3 regions of the Ramlibacter sp. MAHUQ-53 genome follow, and region 3 is predicted to be linked to each of the others. Evidence: predicted binding sites of a transcription regulator. Region 3 holds the regulator's gene; each other region holds the start of a gene.

Region 1 (6,721 bases), on a different contig from region 3:
GCTGCTGCTCAACATCAAGTGCTGGGTCGCGCCGCGCAACCACGCCCTGGGCAAGGCCGCCGACGCCTTCGACGCCCAGGGCCGGCTGGTGAACGACAAGGCCCGCGCGGCCGTCGAGGCGGTGGTCGACCAGGTCATCGCGGCCGCCACCCGGCTGCAGGGGGCCTGAGCGCCATGGACTGCCGGCCGGGCTGCGGTGCCTGCTGCACCGCCCCCTCGATCACCTCGCCCCTGCCCGGCATGCCCCACGGCAAGCCGGCCGGCGTGCCCTGCGTCCAGCTGGACGCCGACCAGCGCTGCCGCATCTTCGGCCACCCCGACCGTCCCGCCTTCTGCGCCGGGCTGCAGCCCTCGGCCGAGATGTGCGGCACGACCCGGGAGCAGGCCATCACCTGGCTCACCCGCCTGGAAGCGGCGACCCGGCCCGGGAGCGGCCCGGCTCTGTTACAAACCTGACAGGCTTTTCACCAAACAACTCATCCATACGGACCGAGTCAGCATTAAGGTTGCATGGCTGCGACAGCGGCATCCAAGAAGGAGAACGGCAACCATGAATTCCCTCAAGACCCTCACCGGCCTGGCCCTGGCCCTCACGCTCGCCGCCTGCGGCGGCGGCGGCGGCGGCGGCGGGCCCGGCACCGGCACGCTGAATGTCGGCGTGACCGACGCCCCGGTCGACGACGCCACCGCCGTGGTGGTGCAGTTCGATGGCGTGGCCATCAAGCGCGCCGGCGACAACGAACAGGTCATCAACTTCAGCACGCCCCGCACCATCGACCTGCTGGCGCTGCAGGGCGGCAACGCCGCGGCCCTGCTGCAGGGCGCGACCGTCACCGCCGGCCAGTACGAGTGGATGCGCCTGCTGGTCAACGCCACCGGCAACGACCTCGCCTCGTACCTGGAGCAGACCGATGGCACGAAGGTGCCCCTGCGCGTGCCCAGCGGCTCGCAGTCCGGCCTGAAGCTGGTCAGCGGCTTCACCGTGCCCAATGGCGGCACCTCCACCTTCACCATCGACTTCGACCTGCGCAAGTCGATCACCCATCCGCAGTCCGCCGGCAGCCCGTACTTCCTGAAGCCGGCGCTGCGCATCGTGGACAACACGCAGGTCGGCACCGTCTCCGGCACCGTGGGCACCGCCTTCCTGCAGGACGCCAGCTGCCCGGCCACCGGCGCGGTCCGCGTGATCTACGTCTACGCCGGCGCAGGCGCCACGCCCGACGACGTCGGCGGCACCGGCACCCAGCCGGTCACCTCGGCGAACGTGGTCACCACCAACGGCGTGGCCAGCTACACCGCGGCCTTCCTGCCGGCCGGCAGCTACACGCTGGCCTACACCTGCCAGGCGGGCACCGACAACCCCGAGGCGAACGACACGCTGGTCTTCCTCGGCACGCGCACCGTGACCGTGACGGCCAACACCACCACGACCTCGAACTTCTGAGGACGGCGCGGGGCTTCCCGCACGTGGATAGGATCAGGGGTCTTCCACCCCTGACCCTTCCTCCACGCCATGAAGCTGTACTACTCCACCGGTTCCTGCTCGCTCTCGCCCCACATCGTCCTGCGCGAGGCGGGCCTGCCCTTCGAACTGGTGCTGGCGCCCACCAAGACGCACAAGCTGCCCGACGGCAGCAGCTACTACGCCATCAACCCCCTGGGCTACGTGCCCCTGCTGGAGCTCGACGACGGCACCCGCCTGCGCGAAGGCCCGGCGATCGTGCAGTACATCGCCGACCAGGTCCCGCAGAAGAACCTCGCCCCCGCCAACGGCACCCTGCCCCGCTACCGCGTGCAGGAGTGGCTGACCTTCATCAGCACCGAGCTGCACAAGGGCTTCGGGCCGCTGTTCAACGCCGCGGTGCCCGAAGAGGCCAAGGGCGTGTTCCGCGACAAGCTGATCAACCGCCTGCTGTGGGTCGACAGCGAGCTCGCCGGCAAGCAGTACCTCATGGGCGACACCTTCAGCGTCGCCGATGCCTACCTCTACACCGTGAGCCGCTGGGCCGCCGTGATGAAGATCGACCTGTCGGGCATGACGAACCTGATCGCCTTCCAGGAGCGCATGCGGGCCCGCCCCGCAGTCCAGGAAGCCCTGGCCGCCGAAGGCCTGAAGTAACCCCCCCGACCGGATGACGACCCTTTTCGACCCCGCCCGCGCGGGTGACCTCGCGCTGCGCAATCGCATCGTGATGGCGCCCCTGACCCGCAACCGCGCCCCCGGCGCCGTGCCCACGCCGCTGATGGCGACCTACTACGCCCAGCGCGCCAGCGCCGGCCTGATCATTTCCGAGGCAACGCCCGTCAGCCACCAGGGCCAGGGCTATGCCGACGTGCCCGGCTTGTACACGCCGGAACAGGTCGCCGCCTGGAAGCCGGTGACGGACGCCGTCCACGCCCGCGGCGGCCGCATGGTGGTGCAGCTGTGGCACGTGGGCCGCGTCTCCCACACCTCGCTGCAGCCCGGCGGCGCCGCGCCGGTCGCGCCCTCGGCCCTCACCGCCCGGACCAAGACCTACCTGATCGAGAACGGCCAGGGCCGCTTCGAGGACACCTCCGCGCCGCGCGCGCTCGAGGCGGCCGAGCTGCCCGGCATCGTCGACGACTACCGCCACGCCGCGCAGGCCGCCGTCACCGGCGCCGGCTTCGACGGGGTGGAGGTGCATGCCGCCAACGGCTACCTGCTGGACCAGTTCCTCAAGACCGGCAGCAACCAGCGCACCGACGCCTTCGGTGGCTGCGTCGAGAACCGCGCCCGCTTCCCGCTGGAGGTGGTGCGCGCGATCGTGGCCGAGGTCGGCGGCGGCCGCACCGGCATCCGGCTGTCGCCGGTGACGCCGGCCAACGACGTGGTCGACGCCGACCCCCAGCCGTTGTTCGAGTACCTGGTGCGCCAGCTCGCGCCGCTGGGCCTGGCCTATGTGCACGTGATCGAGGGCGCCACCGGCGGCCCGCGCGAGGTCGAGGGGCGCCCCTTCGACTACGAGGCGCTGCGCCGCGCCTACCGCGAGGCCGGCGGCACCGGCGCCTGGATGGTGAACAACGGCTATGACGCCGCCCTCGCCGACCGCGCCCTCGCACGGGGCGCCGACCTGGTGGCCTTCGGCCGGCCCTTCATCGCCAACCCCGACCTGGTGGAGCGGCTGCAGCGCGGCGCGCCGTGGAACGAGGGAGACCGCAGCACCTTCTACGGCGGCGGCGAGAAGGGCTACACCGACTACCCGACGCTCGCCGGGTAAGCCGCCTGCGCAGGCTCAGCGCCCCAGCCCGGCGAGCAGCTCGGGCTGGACGATCTCGATCCAGTAGCCGTCCGGGTCCTTGATGAAGGCCACGTCACGCAGCTTGCCCTGCTCGGGGCGCTTGACGTAGGCCACACCCTGCTCGTCGAACCACGCCACTGCCGCCGCGAGGTCCGGCACCGAGAAGCAGATGTGGCCAAAGCCCTGGGGCTGGGCGTTGCCGTCGTGGTACTTGAAGCCGGGGTCGGACTCGGTGCCCCAGTTGTGCGTGAGCTCCAGCAGCCCGCGCTGGCGGAAGGTCCACACGGTGCGCTCGCCGACCTCCTCGGGGATGGCCTCGCCGTCGTCGACGCGGGCCAGGAAGTACAGGCTGAACTTCATCTCGGGGAAGTCGAGCTTGCGCAGCAGGCGCATGCCCATCACGCCGGTGTAGAAGGCCAGCGAGACCGCCGGGTCCTTCACGCGCAGCATGGAATGGTTCAGCGTGAAGCCGCGGCTGGCCGCGGGGCGCGCGGCGCTCACGCCGGGCTGTTGTTCAGTGTCGAAGGCCATGGAAGCAGGTCGCGAAAAAAGGCGCGCAGTCTACCTGCGCGGGCCCTTCCCGGTCAGTCCGGGGTCTTGACCAGGATGCGGGCGAACAGGCGCTCGTAGCCCGGCTGCGGCCCGCCCGCGGCCAGCGGGTCGGTGTGGCCGCGGAAGGCGGCGTCGAGCTCGGCGACCACCTCACGCGGCAGCTCGCGTTCGGCCACCGGCAGCAGCTGCACCTCCTCCACCCGCATGTGGTCCAGGTAGAAGCGCAGGTAGGTCTGCGCCGCCTGCTCGAAGGCCTCGCGCCGCGGCTCGCCGAGCAGCTCCCAGGCGAGCAGCAGGTGCTGCAGCTCGCGCACGCGGCCCTCGCCCTGCAGGTGGTCGGTCTCGAGACGGCGGATCACCGGCATCAGCTCGGGCAGGTGCCGCACGATCTTCGGGAACAGCAGGTCCGACTCCTTCGGGTGGTGCCGGCGCTCGGGAAACTCGTCGATGTAGAACAGCATCGCGCGCAGCCGGTCGAAGAAGTCCTCGGGCGCATCGCCCGGGCCGCGCTCGATCAGCCGCGCCATCGCCCGCAGCACCGCCGACACCGCGGCGTGCTCGTCGCGAATGATCTGGAAGGCGGTCTGTGCGGGAGGCATGGCGCGCAGCTTCCCACGCGCGCTGCGAACCTTCGTTGACCCAGGTCAACGCCCTGCGGGCCTGGAGGCCGCGAGCGCGCACGGCGCGCCCCGGCAGGCCGTGCGTGCGGCCGGTTCGTTCACGGCGTCTCGCGCCAGCGGCGCAGCGTCAGCGCGTTGGCCATCACGCTCACGCTGGACAGCGCCATCGCCGCGCCCGCCACCACCGGGCTCAGGAAGCCCAGCGCCGCCAGCGGGATGCCGGCCACGTTGTAGGCGAAGGCCCAGAACAGGTTCTGGCGGATCTTGCGCACCGTGCGGCCCGAGATGTCGAGCGCGCCCGCCACCAGGCGCACGTCACCGCGCATCAGCGTGATGCCGGCGGCGTGCATGGCCACGTCGGTGCCGGTGGCCATGGCCAGGCCCACGTCGGCGGCGGCCAGCGCGGGCGCGTCGTTCACGCCGTCGCCCACCATCGCCACCACATGCCGCTCCTCGTGCCCGCCCCCGCGCAGCGCCGCGACGCGGGCGGCCTTGTCGCCGGGCAGCACCTCGGCCATCACCTCGTCCGCGGCGAGGCCGAGGCGGCGGCCCATCGCGAGCGCCGCGGCGCGGTTGTCGCCGGAGATCATCACCAGCCGCAGCCCGCGCGCGCGCAGCGCCGCCAGCGCCTCCTTCGCCTCCGGCTTGGGCTCGTCGGCAAAGGCCATGAGGGCGCGCGGCGCCAGGCCGGCGGTGGTGCGCTCCAGCATCACCGACACCGTGGCGCCGTCCTGCTGCAGGCCCTGCAGCGCTGCGTCCAGCGCGGACAGGTCCACGCCCAGCTCCTGCATCCAGCGCACGCTGCCGATGAGGAAGCTGCGCACGCCGACCTCGCCCTCGGTGCCGCGGCCGGCCACCGCGCGCACGCCCGCGGGCGCCGGCACGGCCAGGCCGCGCTCGCGCGCCGCGGCCACCACGGCACGCGCCAGCGGGTGCTCGCTGCCCCCCTGCAGGCTGGCCGCGGCGGTGAGCGCCTCGGCCTCGTCGCAGCCCGGCGCGGGCACGAAGGCCACCAGGCGCGGGCGGCCCACGGTCAGCGTGCCGGTCTTGTCGAAGGCCACGGTGTCGACGCGGTGCGCCAGCTCCAGCGCCTGCGCGTCCTTGATCAGGATGCCGTGGCGCGCGGCCACGCCGGTGCCGGCCATGATCGCCGCCGGCGTGGCCAGTCCCAGGGCGCAGGGGCAGGCGATCACCATCACCGCCACCGCATGGATCAGGGCGGCCTCCAGGCCGCCACCGGCCAGCAGCCAGCCGCCCAGCGTGAGGAAGGCGACCCCGATCACCACCGGCACGAACACCGCCGAGACCTGGTCCACCAGCCGCTGGATCGGGGCCTTGGCGGCCTGAGCGTCCTCCACCAGCCGGATGATCTTGGCCAGCACCGTCTCCTGGCCCACCGCGTCGGCGCGCATCACGAAGCGGCCCTCGGCGTTGATGCTGCCGCCGGTCACGCGCGCGCCGGCGGCCTTGGCCACGGGCAGGGGCTCGCCGGTGAGCATGGACTCGTCCACATGGGTCTCCCCCTCCTCGATCGCGCCGTCGGCCGGCACGCGCTCGCCGGGGCGCACCACCAGTCGGTCGCCGGCCAGCACCTCGGCCAGCGGCAGGTCGGCCTCGCTGCCGTCACGCTGGACCACGTGCGCCACCTCGGGCCGCAGCGCCTGCAGCGCGCGGATCGCGGCGGTGGTCTGGCGCTTGGCGCGCGCCTCCAGCCACTTGCCCAGGAGCACCAGGGCCACCACCACCGCCGAGGCCTCGAAGTACAGGTGCTGCGAGCCGGCGGCCAGCCACATCCACATCGACAGGCCCCAGCCCGCCGAGGTGCCCAGGGCGACCAGCAGGTCCATGTTGCCGCTGCCCGCGCGCAGCGCGTGCCAGCCGGCCACGTAGAAGCGCGCGCCGAGCCAGAACTGCACCGGCGTGGCCAGCGCGAACTGCAGCCAGGCCGGCAGCATCCAGTGGCGGCCCGCCAGGTCGGCGAACATGGGCAGCACCAGCGGCAGCGACAGCGCCAGCGCCAGGCCCACCGGCGCGAAGCCGGCCCAGGGCGAGGCCTCGTCGGCCAGCGCCGCCTCGGGCGAGCGCGGCTCGTAGCCGGCATTGCGCACGGCGCGCCGGATCTGCGCCTCCATGTCGGGGCCGGGCGCGTAGGTCACGCGCGCCGACTCGGTGGCCAGGTTGACGCTGGCCTCCTGAACGCCGGGCAGCTTGCGCAGGGCGCGCTCGACGCGGCCGACGCAGGAGGCGCAGGTCATGCCGCCCACGCCGAGGTCGAGCGTGGCGGGGGAA
Region 2 (6,721 bases), 240 kb from region 3:
AGCAGCGTGGTGCGCTGCTTGGGCAGGTAGGACAGGATGCGCTGCAGGTCGGGCAGGAAGCCGATGTCCAGCATGCGGTCGGCCTCGTCGAGCACCACGTACTCGACCTGGTTGAGCACCGCGTTCTTGGCCTCGATGTGGTCCAGCAGGCGGCCGGGCGTGGCGACCAGCACCTCGACGCCCTTCTTCAGCTCCAGCGTCTGGGGCTTCATGTCCATGCCGCCGAACACCACGGCGCTGCGCAGGTTCGTGTACTTGGCGTAGAGCTTGATCTGCTGGGCGACCTGGTCGGCCAGCTCGCGGGTGGGCAGCAGCACCAGGGCACGCACGGGGTGGCGGGCCGGGGAGGTGGACGTGTTCTCGTGCTTGAGCAGGCGTTGCAGCAGGGGCAGCGAGAAGGCAGCGGTCTTGCCGGTGCCGGTCTGGGCGGCGCCCATGACGTCCTTGCCGGTCAGGACCACCGGGATGGCCTGGGCCTGGATGGGCGTCATGTTCTCGTAGCCCATGTCGGCCACGGCACGCTTCAGGGGCTCGGCCAGCGAGAGGGAGGAATAGGGAGCAGTCATCTCAACCCCGGATTGTCGCATCTGGGGGGCGGGCGGGGGCAGGACAGGAAAAAGGGGCGGGTCTGCCGACCCGCCCCCCGCACCCTGGAAGGGATGCGCTTGCGGCTTAGAAGCGGTAGCCCACGCCCACGCCCAGCAGCCACGGGTCCAGCTTGACGGCGCTGACCTTGGAGCCGCCGGCGAACACGTCGGAGCGGATCTGGACCTTCTTCAGGTCGAGGTTCAGGGACCAGTTCTTGTCCAGCTTGTAGTCCACGCCCGCCTGCACGGCCAGGCCGAAGGACTGGTTCTCCAGGTCGCCGGCGCCGCCCAGCAGCTTGACGCTGCTGATGCGGGTGTAGTTCACGCCGGCGCCGAGGTAGGGGCTGACCTGGGCGGCCGGGCTGAAGTGGTACTGCACGGTCAGCGTGGGCGGCAGGTGCTTGAAGGTGCCCACGTCGGTGCCGGCGATGCTCACCGTCTGCTTCTGCGGGATGGTCAGGACCAGCTCGGCGGCGATGTTCGGGGTCACGAAGTAGGTGATGTCCACCTCGGGGATGGTCTTGTTGTTGACCGTGATCTGGTCGGCACCGACGCCCAGGGCGGGAATGGCCTCCGACTTGTCGGCCATGTTCAGGTGCACGGCGCGGGCGCGGACCAGCCAGGGGCTCTGCTGGGCCAGGGCATGGCCGGCGAAGCCGAGGGCGGCGAGGGCGAGGAGGACAGAGGTCTTTTTCATCTTGGGTTTCTCCAGTTTCCGATGGGCCAAGGGAAAACCCCTGGTCGAATCGACTGTAAAAGTCGCCCGACCCCACGAATTGACGCAGGTCAACCCCGCCACCGCCGGTTGCGGCAGCGCAACAAGTCAATTTGACGAATATCAAGCCACCCCGGCCGGCCGGGGCGCCGCGGGCTCAGAAGAGCCGGGCGAGGCGCACCTGCAGGTAGCGCCCGTGGCGGGCGTTGCGCGAGTCGGTGGTGGCCATGTAGTTCACGCTCAGGCCGGTCTCGATCACCGGGATCTGGGCCGAATAGAACACGCCCAGGTGCGAGGCCCGCAGGCGGTTGCCGCCCCGGGGACTGCCGCTGTCGTCCTGCACCTGCTGCACGTGGATGCCCTGCAGCCCCAACGCACCCCAGCGGGTGAGGCCGCCGGCGGCGCCCTCCAGGCTCAGCCAGTTGCCGCCGCGCACGCCGGTGTCGTCATTGCGGTTGCTGATCCCGTAGGTCATGCGCCCGCCCAGCGAGACCTCGGGCGACGGCAGCCACACCGCCTGGACGACCGGGCGCAGCGTGTAGAACTTGCCCAGGCTGACATCGGTGCCGGCGGCAGGGTCGAAGCGGCCGGTGGGCACCACCAGCGAGGCGCCGGCCTGCAGGCGCAGGGGCTCGGTGCGGCGCATCCAGCCGAATTGCAGCTCCACGTCGCCCACGCCCTCGACGGCGGTCGACTCGGCCGTCCCCAGCGCCGCGAGCTGGCCCTGGTACAGGGTGTTGAACGTGGCGCCGGCCCCGGCGCGCAGGGCGGGACCGACCGTGGGCTGGAAGCTCAGCGCCGGGGTCGGCCCGGAGACCCGGCTCTTCTGGGCCTTGCGCGCCGCGTAGGGCAGGTTCAGGCCCACCACCCAGCGCTCGTCGCCGCGCTCGGCGGGCGTGATGCGCGCCAGCAGCAGGTTGTACTGGGTGAGTTCGCCGGTCGTGTCCACCTGCGGCGAGGTGGCCGGGAAGGTGGGGTTCTGCGCCGCCGGCGCCGGCAGGGTGCCGCCTGGCACGTTCAGCCGGACCACGCCGCCGTCCGGGCCGGTGATCTTGTCCAGCCGCGCATCGGAGCGCACCAGGCCGACCGCCACGCCCCGCAGGTCGACCGGGGCGAACAGCTCGCCGCCCAGGGTGCCGGCCAGGTTGTAGCGCACCTGGAAGCCCTCGGCCGCGCCGGCCGGGCCGGCCACCACCGCACAGGCCAGGGCCAGGCTTCGGAGCGTCAGGGGAAGGTGGGGCATGGGGTCCTGAATCAATTCGTTTCGTGAATTACAGCCAACTCATCAATAGTAGGCAAGCCCCCGCGGTCCGGACCTGGGCGCGGGCCTGCGGTAGAGTGACCCGATGTCCACCTTGCCGCGCATCCTGCTGACCGGGTTCGAGCCGTTCGACGGGCAGGCGCTGAACCCGAGCGCGCAGGCCGTCAGGGCCCTGGACGGCGAGCGCGTGGCGGGCCTCCAGGTGGTGTCGGCGGTGCTGCCGACGGCCTTCGGCGCCTCGCTGGCGCGGCTGGACGCCCTGCTCGAGGCGCATCGGCCGGCGCTGGTGCTGGCCTGCGGCCAGGCCGGCGGGCGCGCCGCCCTCTGCCTGGAGCGGGTGGCCCTCAACCTCGACGACGCGCGCATCCCGGACAACGCCGGCGCCCGCCCGATCGACCGGCCGGTGGTGCCCGGCGCGCCCGCGGCCTACTTCGCCACCCTGCCGGTCAAGGCCATGCGCGAGGCGCTGCGCGCCGCCGGCCTGCCCGCCGAGGTGTCCCTGAGCGCCGGCACCTTCGTCTGCAACCACGTCTTCTACGGCCTGATGCACCGGCTGGCGCAGCCGCGACTGGCCGCCACGCGCGGGGGCTTCATGCACCTGCCGTGGCTGCCGCAGCAGGGCGAGCCCTCGCTGGCGCTGGAGCGCAGCGTGCAGGGCCTGCGCCTCGCGCTGGACTGCGCCGCCCGGGTGCGGCAGGACCTCGACATCGACGCCGGCACGCTCCACGGCGCGCCAGCGGACGCAAACTAAAATCGCAACGTGTCCATCCTCAACGCCGACCTGCACTGCCACTCCGTCGTCTCCGACGGCACCCTCACCCCGGAGGCGCTGGCGCAGCGCGCGGCCGCCAACGGCGTCGAGCTGTGGTCGCTGACCGACCATGACGAGGTCGGCGGCCAGCACCGCGCCCTCGCCGCCGCCCGCGACGCCGGCATGAAGTACCTCACCGGCACCGAGATCTCGGTGACCTTCGCCGGCCAGACCGTGCACATCGTCGGCCTGGGCTTCGACGCCGACGACGCCGCCCTGCGCCAGGGCCTGGCCGCCACCCGCGGCGGCCGCGGCGAGCGCGCGCAGGAGATGTCGCAGCAGCTGGCGCAGGTGGGCATCCAGGGCGCCTACGAGGGCGCCCTCAAGTACGTGGGCAACCCCGAGCTGGTCTCGCGCACCCACTTCGCCCGCTTCCTCGTGGAGGCCGGCGTGTGCCGCGACACCGGCGAGGTGTTCCGCCGCTACCTCACCGAGGGCAAGCCCGGCTTCGTGCCGCACCGCTGGGCGAAGCTGGCCGACGCGGTGGGCTGGATCACCGCTGCCGGCGGCATCGCGGTGATCGCCCACCCGGCCCGCTACGACTTCAGCGCCAACGAGGAATACGCCTTCTTCTCCGAATTCAAGGCCCATGGCGGGCGCGGCGTCGAAGTGGTCACCGGCAGCCACACCGCCGCCGAATACGTGAAGTACGCCGACATGGCGCGCGAGTTCGAGCTCGCCGCCTCCCGCGGCAGCGACTTCCACAGCCCCGGCGAAAGCCACACCGACCTGGGCCAGCTGCCCTGGCTGCCCGGCGGCCTCACGCCGGTGTGGGAGCTGCTGGCGGACCGCGTCCAGTGATACGCACCGGCACCCGCCCGGGGCGCGTGGTGGCGGGCATCACGATGTGCCTGGCGGCCACCGTGTTCTTCGCCTCGATGGACTCCACCTCCAAGGTGGTGATGCTCGCCGGCGTGCCGACGCTGCTGGCCGTGTGGGCCCGCTACCTGGTGCAGGCCGTGCTGACCACCGCCTTCGTGCTGCCCATGGGCGGCCCCGGCATCCTGCGCACCCGCGCGCCGCTGATGCACCTGGTGCGCGGCCTGCTGCTGGCGACGACCACGGTGATCCTGTTCGTCGCCATGCACTACATGCCGGTCGGCGAGTTCACCGCCATCGTGCTGGTCGCGCCGCTGGTGATCACGCTGATGGCCGGCCTGTTCTTCAAGGAGCATGTCTCGCCCCTGCGCTGGAGCCTGGTGGCCGGCGGCTTCACCGGCACGCTGGTGATCCTGCGGCCGGGCGGCGAGGCCTTCACGCTGGCGATGCTGCTGCCGCTGGTGCACATCGCGGCCAACACCGCCTTCCAGCTGATCACGAGCCGCATGGCCCGCACCGAGAACCCGCTGACCATGCACCTGTACACCAGCTGGGTCGGGGCGCTGGTGGTGATGCCGCTGCTGCCCTGGGTCTGGGGCGCCGCGGTCTCGCCGGCGATGTGGGGGCTGATCGCCCTCATGGGCGTGCTGGCCGCGGTCGGCCACCTGCTCCTGATCCTGGCCTACCAGCGGGCGCCGGCGGCCGCGCTGATGCCCACCATGTACGCGCAGATCGCCTTCGCCATGGCGGCCGGCTGGATCCTGTTCGACCATGTGCCGGACGGCTGGTCCTTGCTGGGGATGGCGCTGATCGCGCTGTGCGGCGTGGGCGGCGCGGCGCTGACGGTGTTCGAGCAGCGCCGGGCCTGACCCGCCGCGAGCGCGGACAATCACGGCATCCAGGCATTCCTTCCATGGCCCAGTACTTCGAAGTCCATCCCGACAACCCGCAGGCGCGGCTGCTGAAGCAGGCCGTGGCCCTGCTCGAACGCGGCGGCGTGGTCGCCGTGCCCACCGATTCCAGCTACGCCCTGGTCTGCCACCTGGACGACAAGTCCGCGGTGGACCGCCTGCGCCAGATCCGCGGGGTGGACGAGAAGCACCACCTGACGCTCCTGTGCCGGGACCTGAGCGAGCTGGCCAGCTACGCCCGGGTGGACAACCGCCAGTACCGCCTGCTCAAGGCCGCCACGCCCGGCGCCTTCACCTTCATCCTCGAGGCCACGAAGGAAGTGCCGCGGCGCGTGAGCCACCCCCAGCGCAAGACCATCGGCCTGCGGGTGCCCGAGCACACCGCGCTGCAGGCGCTGCTGGCGCTGCACGGCGCGCCGCTGCTGGCGACCACGCTGATCCCGCCCGGCGAGGACCTGCCCCTGAACGACGCCCACGAGATCCGCGAGCGCTTCGAGCACCCGGTCGCCGCGGTGATCGACGCCGGCGCCTGCCCCTCCCAGCCCACCACCGTGGTCGACCTCACCCCCATGGGCGACGGCGGGGAGGCGGTGGTCCTGCGCGAGGGCCGCGGCGACGTCGCCCTGCTCGGTCTCTGAGCCGGCGCAGGGGTCACGGACCGCTCTGAGACAATCCACCCCGTGGATTTCAACGCCCTCGTCCAGAAAGTCCTGGTCTACGCCCTGCCGGTGCTGTTCGCCATCACCGTGCACGAGGCCGCCCACGGCTACGCCGCCCGCCTGTTCGGCGACCCCACCGCCACGCAGATGGGGCGGGTCACGCTCAACCCCCTGCCCCACATCGACCCGGTCGGCACCATCCTGATGCCGCTGCTGCTGTATTTCGCCACCGCGGGCGCCTTCCTTTTCGGCTACGCGCGCCCGGTGCCGGTGGACTTCAGCCGCCTGCGCCGCCCCAAGCGGGACATGATCTGGGTGGCCCTGGCCGGGCCCGCCGCCAACTTCGCGCAGGCGATCCTGTGGGCGGTGGGCTTCACGCTGATGGCGGCCGCCGGCATCGACGAGCCCTTCTTCGTCGAGATGTGCCGCGCCGGCGTGCTGGTGAACCTGGTGATGTGGGCCTTCAACCTGTTTCCGCTGCCGCCCCTGGACGGCGGCCGCATCCTGGTGGGCCTGCTGCCGCGGCGGCCGGCCGTGGCCGTCGCCCGCCTGGAACCCTGGGGCTTCTTCATCGTGATGGCCCTGGTGGTGGTCGGCGTGGTCGGCTCGCTGTGGCTGCGCCCCCTGATCGCCCTGGGCTATTCCGCCCTGAACCTGCTGCTGGCGCCGCTGCACGCCCTGCTTCCCTGACCTCTTCGCCGCGCATGACCGCTCCCGTCCGCTACCTCACCGGCATCACCACCACCGGCACGCCCCACCTGGGCAACTACGTGGGCGCCATCCGCCCCGCCGTGCAGGCCAGCCGCCGCCCCGGCACCGAGAACTTCTACTTCCTGGCCGACTACCACGCCCTGATCAAGTGCGACGAGCCGGCCCGCATCCAGCGTTCCACGCTGGAGATCGCCGCCTGCTGGATCGCCGCCGGCCTGGACCCGGACAAGGTCTTCTTCTATCGCCA
Region 3 (6,721 bases):
CAAGCCGCTGGGCCTGAGCCAGTACGCCCTGGCGCAGGCCATCGAGGTGCCGCCGCGCCGCATCAACGAGATCGTGCTGGGCAAGCGCGGCATCACGGTGGACACGGCGCTGCGCCTGGCCGCCTACTTCGGCACCGATGCCCAGAGCTGGCTGAACCTCCAGAACCACTACGACCTGGAGACCGCGAAGGCCTCCATGGCCGCCCTGATCCGCCGCATTCCGCGGCATGACCCGCAGGCCCCCTAGGGCGCGAGGCACCACGGCGCGGCGCGCTCCACCAGGTCCATCCACAGCGCGAAGACCGCGGTGGCCGCGAGCAGCGCGCCGGCCAGGCGCGTGCCCCAGTCGTTGCGCAGCCGGTTGCCGGCCTCGCGCACGCGCGCCAGCAGGCCCGGCCCGGCGATGAGCCCCAGGCTGCTGCCGGCGGCGAACAGCGCCATCGCCAGCGCGCCGTCGAGCGGCCCGCCGGCCAGCGAGGCCACCAGCAGCGCCGACCACAGCAGCCCGCAGGGCATGAAGATCCACAGCGCGCCGGCGCCGAAGACGCCGGCCGCGCCGGTGCGCTGCACCAGCGGGCGGATGCGGCCCCAGGCTGCCAGCCCGGCACGCTGCGCCCAGGCCGGCTGGCGCGCCAGCACCAGCAGGCTCAGGCCCCAGGCCAGCACCAGCAGGTGCAGCAGGGTCCAGGCCGGCTTGAGCGCGGCGGCCTGCGTGGTCAGCCAGGCGAAGCTCTGCACCATGCCCGCCGCCAGGCCGCCGGCCAGCGTGTAGCCGGCCAGGCGCCCGGCCTGGAAGGTCCACACGGACCGCGACACGGGCTGCGCGCCGGCCCGGGCGATGCCCGCGCAGGCCGCGCCGCACATGGCGGCGCAGTGCGGGCCGCCGGCCAGCCCCATCAGGAGCGCCGTGAGGGCCAGGGTCAGGGACATGCTCGGTGGCGGGGAAGGCCTCGGGCCTGCGCGGAAAGGGTGGATTCGCTCACGGCGGCTCAGATGATGCGAGAGAACCTGGCACGGCTGCGGTCGGCCTGCAGGTAGCGGTCGAAGACCATGGCCACGCCGCGCACGAAGTACCAGCCCTCGGCGGTGACCTGGATCCCGTTCGCGTCGATGGTCACCAGGCCCTGGCGCGCCAGCTCCTCCATCTGCGCCATCTCGGGCGCGAAGTAGCGGCGGAAGTCGATCATCCAGGCCAGCTCGATGGACTCGAACAGCACCTGGCCCTGGCACATGAGGGCCATGATCACCGCGCGGCGCGTGAGGTCGTCGCGGTTCACCGCGAGGCCGCGCGTCACGGGCAGCTGGCCCTGGTCGATCAGGTCGGTCCACTCCTCCAGCGTCTTGGCGTTCTGGCTGTAGGTGGCGCCGACGCGGCCGATGGCGGAGACGCCCAGGCCGATCAGGTCGCAGTCGGGCTGGGTGCTGTAGCCCTGGAAGTTGCGGTGCAGGCGGCCCTGGCGCTTGGCCACGGCCAGCGGGTCGTCGGGCAGCGCGAAGTGGTCCATGCCCACGTAGACATAGCCCTCCTTCTCGAAGGCGGCCAGCGCCGAGGCCAGCATGCCGACCTTGCTGGCGCCCGAGGGCAGGTCGATGGCGATGATGCGCCGCTGCGGCTTGAAGCGCTCCGGCAGGTGCGCGTAGGCATAGAGCGCGATGCGGTCGGGCCGCAGCTGCGCCACCTGCGACAGCGTGCGCGCGAACGACTCCGAGGTCTGCTTCGGCAGGCCGTAGATCAGGTCCACGTTGACCGACTCGAAGCCGATGCGGCGCGCCTCGTCCACCAGCGCGAAGACCTGCTCCACGGGCTGGATGCGGTGCACCGCCTTCTGCACGTCGGGGTCGAAGTCCTGCACGCCGAAGCTGACGCGGTTGAAGCCCAGGTCGGCCAGCGCCTGCAGGCGGGTGGCGTCCACCGTGCGCGGGTCGACCTCGATCGAATACTCGCCGCCGGGCACCAGCGCGAAGTTGGCGCGCAGCATGGCCATGAGCTGGCCCAGCTCGGCGTCGCTGAGGAAGGTGGGCGTGCCGCCGCCCAGGTGCAGTTGGCTCACCGACTGCCCGCGCCCGAGTTCGGCGACATGCAGGGCCACCTCGCGCGCCAGGTACTCGAGGTACTCCGCGCCGCGCTCATGGTGCTTGGTGATGATCTTGTTGCAGGCGCAGTAGTAGCACAGGGACGCGCAGAACGGGATGTGCACGTAGATCGACAGCGGCAGGGACGAGGGCTGCTGCCCGCGCTGGCGCAGGGCCTGCGCGTAATCGCCGGCGGTGAACGCCTCGACGAACCGGTCGGCCGTGGGGTAGGAGGTGTAGCGCGGCCCGTTGATGTCGAAGCGCTGCAACAGCTCGGGCGAGATGGTGTTCATGGCGTCCTGCGGATTCCTCAGCGGGTGACGAGCACCGGCACCGGCGATTGCGCGACGACCTTCGCGGCCACGCTGCCCAGCACTACGCGGGCGATGCCGGTGCGGCCGTGCGAGCCGATGACGATGAGGTCGGCCTGGGTGTCGCGGGCGGTCTCGAGCAGGCCCTCGATGACCGAGACATCCTCGACGAGGCGGGTGACCAGGGGCACCGGGGCGCCGCCCTCGGCCGACATGCGGGCCACGCGGGCATGGGCCTCGGCGCCGTGCACGCGCGCAGCCTCCATGTAGGCGTTGAAGCCCATGGGGTTGGCCTCGCCGATGCCCAGGTAGGGATAAGGGTCGACCACGTAGAGCGCGGTCAGCGTCGCCCCATGGGTGCGGGCGAGGGAAATGGCCAGCGTGGCGGCGTGGTCCGAGGCGGCCGAGCCGTCGGTGGCCAGGAGGATGCGCTTGAACATGGTGTGACCTCTCAGGGGAAGTGACGTGTTGGCGGATGATGCGACGGGATGCTCCCGCCGTGGTTGATTCGGGTCAATTGACAGGTCGCTTGCAGGCCACAGAATCGGCTCCATCTGACCGTATCGCCCCGACTGAAAGGCCCGACGACCATGACCACCTTCCAAGCCGAGATGACGCCCCGCTTCCAGCAGCTGCTCGAGCGGCGCGAGGCCGAGCTGCGCGCGTTGCTGGCCGAGGAATCGGCCCGCGACCAGGCCGAGGCGCAGGCGCGCGAGCCGGGCGAAGCGGTGACCGACTTCAAGGACCTGGCCGACGCCGAGACCAGCACCGCGGTGCACGAGATGCAGCACACGCACGCGGTGCAGGAACTCGAGGCGGTGCAGGCGGCGCTGCTGCGGCTGGCGCGCGGCCAGTACGGCCAGTGCCTGGCGTGCGGCGAGCCCATCGAGCTGCGCCGGCTGGAGGCGCTGCCGACGGCGCTGCGTTGCATCCGCTGCCAGTCGCTGGCCGAGACCGCCTGAGCCAAGCTCAGTGCACCCGGCTGTCGAAGGCCCGTCCCAGGGCCTCGAGGTCGAGGATGCGGATGTGGCGCTTGTCCACCTCCAGCAGGCGCTGCTGCTGGAAGGCCGAGAACGTGCGGCTCACCGTCTCCAGCTTCATGCCCAGGTAGCTGCCGATCTCGGCGCGCGACATGCGCAGGTGGAACTCGCTGGCCGAGTAACCGCGCGCCTTCAGGCGCTGCGAGAGGTTCAGCAGGAAGGCCGCCAGGCGCTCCTCGGCGTTCATGCTCCCGAGCAGCATCATCAGGCTGTGCTCACGCACGATCTCGCGGCTCATGAGGCGGGCCATCAGCATCTGGATGTCGGCGCTGCCGCTGGCCAGCTCGCTCAGGTGGGTGTAGGGGATGGCGCAGACCTCGGCATCCTCCAGCGCGGTGGCGGCGCTGGCGTGGCGGCCGTGGGCGACGCCGTCCAGGCCCATCAGCTCCCCGGCCATGTGGAAGCCGGAGACCTGCTCGCGGCCGTCCACCAGCATCAGGCTGGACTTGAAGGTGCCGCTGCGCACCGCGTAGATGAACTGGAACTTGTCCCCCCCGCGATAGAGCTCCTCGCCGGTGCGCACGCGGCGGCGGCCGAAGCGCAGGCCGTCCAGGCGCTGCAGGTCCGCGCCGCTGAGGCCGCAGGGCAGGCACAGGTCCTTCAGGTGGCAGTTGGAGCACAGGGTCTTGAGCGGCGCGGCGCCGCAGCCGGCGCCCTCCGAAGACTCCGTCACGGAGCGGCGCGGCACGACGCGGACGGGAGCGATGGCGTGTTCGTGGTTCATGCGGGGGTCTCTCTCGTGGGGTGTTCAGTGATGGACGCGGCTGCCGGCATCGGCGATCGCGTCGGGCAGCTGCTCGAAGTCGCTGCTCTTGTCCAGGAAGCTCGCGGCGCCCTCGCCGAGGTAGCGCTTGCGGTAGGCGGGCGCGGCGTTGTTGCTGAAGACGACGAAGGCGATGCCCGGGGCCGCCTCGCGCACCGCCTTGAGCACCTGCAGGCCCGTGCCGCCCTCGAGCTGGACATCGAGCACGACCACCTCCGGCCGGCTGGCCAGGATGCCCTCGATGCAGCCTTGCGGCGTGGCCGCCTCGCCGACGACCTCCATGTCGTGCTCGCCGAGCAGGTTGGCCACGCGCGAGCGGATCGGGCCGGAGTCGTCGGCCAGGAAGACGCGGGGATGGGAGCTGGGTGCCATGGACGTGACTGTGCCGCGTCCGCCGGCTCTTGCCCATCAGTAAGAGCTGAATTGCTGGCTAGGAATCGTCTGGAACGCGGCCTAGGACTCGTCCTAGGCCGCCAGGGCGGCGCTCAGATCTCGGTGGCGTCCGCCAGCCCGTGCTTGATGGCGTAGCGCACCAGGTCGCTGGGGTTGCCCAGGCCCAGCTTGTGCATCAGGTTGGATTTGTGGGTGCTCACTGTCTTGACCGACAGGCTCATGCGCTCGGCGATCGCGGTGACCGAGGCGCCGGCCACGAGCTGCTGGAACACCTCGAACTCGCGGGCCGACAGCGCCTCGTGGGGCGCCGCCTCGCGGCCCGGCATGGCCCCCAGGGCCAGCTGCTGGGCCACCTCGGCGGTGACGTAGGCGCCGCCGTCGGCGATCTTGCGCAGCGCCTGCTCCAGCTCGGCGGGCGCGCTTTCCTTGGTCAGGTAGCCGCTGGCGCCGGACTTGATGGCCCGCACCGCGTACTGGGTCTCGTGGTGCATGGACAGCACCAGGATGCGCACGCGCGGCCGCTCGGCCTTCACCAGCTTGATCAGCTCCATGCCGCTGCGCCCGGGCATGGACAGGTCCAGCACCAGCAGGTCGAACTCGGCCTCGCGCACCCGCTGCAGCACCTGGGCGCCGTCGGCGGCCTCGCCCACCACCTGGAAATCGGGCACGCGCGCGAGGATGCCCTTGAGGCCCTCGCGCACGATGGCGTGGTCATCGGCCAGGACGACGCGGATCATGTGCCGGCCCCCTGCCCCGCCGGCGCCGGGATGCGCGCCGCGACCCGCGTGCCCTCGCCCGGGGTGGACTCGATGGACATCGTGCCCTCCAGCAGCTGGGCCCGCTCGCGCAGGCCGATCAGTCCCAGCGACTGCGGCTTGCGGCCGGCGCCGGTGTCGAAGCCGACGCCGTCGTCGCGCACCTCGATCACGATCTGCCGGCCAGCGCGCGCCACGCGCACCCACACGGTCCGCGCCCGGGCATGCTTGGCGACGTTGGCCAGAGACTCCTGCACGATGCGGAAGACGGCCGTGGCGTAGGGCTCCTCCAGTTCGAGGGACTCGTCGAGGTCCAGCTCGCAGTGCACGCCATGGCGCTGCGTGAAGCTCTGGGCCAGCCACTCGATGGCGGGCACCAGGCCCAGGTCGTCCAGCACCAGCGGGCGCAGGTCGGCGGCGATGCGGCGGGTGGCGGCGACGCTGGCGTCCAGCATCTGCAGCATGCCGCTGACCTTGGCCGCCGCAGCCTCGGGGTCGCGGGCCAGGTGGTCGCGCAGCCAGATGGCGTCCATCTTGAGCGCGGTCAGGGACTGCGCGAGCTCGTCGTGCAGCTCGCGCGCGACCCGGCTCTTCTCCTGCTCGCGGATGGCGGAGGCCTCGGTGGCGAAGCGCGCCAGGTCCTGCCGCGCCCGCATCCGCTCGGTGACGTCACGCAGGATCACGGAGAAGACCTTGCCGTGGTCGGTGTCGATCTGGGAGATCGAGGCGTCCATGGGGAACTCGGTGCCGTCGGCCCGCAGCCCCCACAGGACGATGCCGTCGCTGCCGCCCTTGCGGCGCGAGGTCACGCCGGTCGCGGCAAAGCGGCGCACATGGTCGGCGTGGCTGGCGCGGAAACGCTCCGGAATGAGCATGGACAAGGGCTTGCCCATGACCTGGTCGGCGCGCCAGCCGAAGATCTGCTCGGCGGCGCGGTTGTACAGGACGATGCGCTCGGCGTCATCGATGCTGATGATGGCATCCATGGCCGTTTCGAGCAGCGCGGCGAGGCGCTCGGCGGCGTCGGGGACGCTCAGCGATGAAAAAGGGGGCACGGAGTACTGCGGTCGTGGCGACTTCGCAAATTACAGCACAAGGCCCGTCCCCCCGGGCGCGCCCCCCTCACTCGTGCGCGTGCGCCGGCCCGTGGGTGTCGTGGGAGACCAGCGTGAGGGCCGTCACGCTCGAGGCGATGCAGGCCGCCCAGAAGACGAAGAAGCCCACCGTGTAGACGGCCTGGCGAGACCAGCCCAGGGGGTCCCCCGCCCAGCTCAGGTCCAGCGGGTCGACGACAGCGAAGACGGCCGCCTCCAGCAGGCAGGCAGCCAGGAAGGCGGGCCAGGCCACGGCCATGATCAATTTGCTCCACATCGGGTTGCGTCCTCC

What was found. The regulator FNR, encoded in region 3, switches genes on or off when oxygen is low (the NO sensors DNR and NnrR bind a similar motif). The targets are predictions, from matches to a motif close to TTGATNNNNATCAA.
Positions count from the first base shown of each region.
Region 1: the regulator FNR is predicted to act here: its motif matches at 4,447-4,460, upstream of ACT80S_RS10940 (hemerythrin domain-containing protein).
Region 2: the regulator FNR is predicted to act here: its motif matches at 1,364-1,377, upstream of ACT80S_RS04335 (OmpW/AlkL family protein).

Region 1 covers NZ_JBQWTS010000006.1:107,721-114,441, reverse strand. Annotated here, with positions in the region: gene ACT80S_RS10970 (NADPH-dependent FMN reductase) at 1-169, shown strand, start outside; gene ACT80S_RS10965 (YkgJ family cysteine cluster protein) at 175-456, shown strand; gene ACT80S_RS10960 (DUF4382 domain-containing protein) at 551-1,444, shown strand; gene gstA (glutathione transferase GstA) at 1,514-2,119, shown strand; gene ACT80S_RS10950 (alkene reductase) at 2,133-3,239, shown strand; gene gloA (lactoylglutathione lyase) at 3,255-3,791, opposite strand; gene ACT80S_RS10940 (hemerythrin domain-containing protein) at 3,845-4,411, opposite strand; gene ACT80S_RS10935 (heavy metal translocating P-type ATPase) at 4,531-6,721, opposite strand, start outside.
Region 2 covers NZ_JBQWTS010000002.1:191,386-198,106, reverse strand. Annotated here, with positions in the region: gene ACT80S_RS04340 (DEAD/DEAH box helicase) at 1-566, opposite strand, end outside; gene ACT80S_RS04335 (OmpW/AlkL family protein) at 673-1,284, opposite strand; gene ACT80S_RS04330 (transporter) at 1,460-2,545, opposite strand; gene pcp (pyroglutamyl-peptidase I) at 2,658-3,314, shown strand; gene ACT80S_RS04320 (3',5'-nucleoside bisphosphate phosphatase) at 3,324-4,175, shown strand; gene ACT80S_RS04315 (DMT family transporter) at 4,172-5,062, shown strand; gene ACT80S_RS04310 (L-threonylcarbamoyladenylate synthase) at 5,107-5,742, shown strand; gene ACT80S_RS04305 (site-2 protease family protein) at 5,785-6,453, shown strand; gene ACT80S_RS04300 (tryptophan--tRNA ligase) at 6,468-6,721, shown strand, end outside.
Region 3 covers NZ_JBQWTS010000002.1:430,140-436,860, reverse strand. Annotated here, with positions in the region: gene ACT80S_RS05520 (HigA family addiction module antitoxin) at 1-247, shown strand, start outside; gene ACT80S_RS05515 (sulfite exporter TauE/SafE family protein) at 244-930, opposite strand; gene hemN (oxygen-independent coproporphyrinogen III oxidase) at 990-2,366, opposite strand; gene ACT80S_RS05505 (universal stress protein) at 2,384-2,824, opposite strand; gene ACT80S_RS05500 (TraR/DksA family transcriptional regulator) at 2,975-3,346, shown strand; gene fnr (fumarate/nitrate reduction transcriptional regulator Fnr) at 3,354-4,148, opposite strand; gene ACT80S_RS05490 (response regulator) at 4,173-4,559, opposite strand; gene ACT80S_RS05485 (response regulator) at 4,673-5,317, opposite strand; gene ACT80S_RS05480 (PAS domain-containing sensor histidine kinase) at 5,314-6,390, opposite strand; gene ACT80S_RS05475 (hypothetical protein) at 6,458-6,706, opposite strand.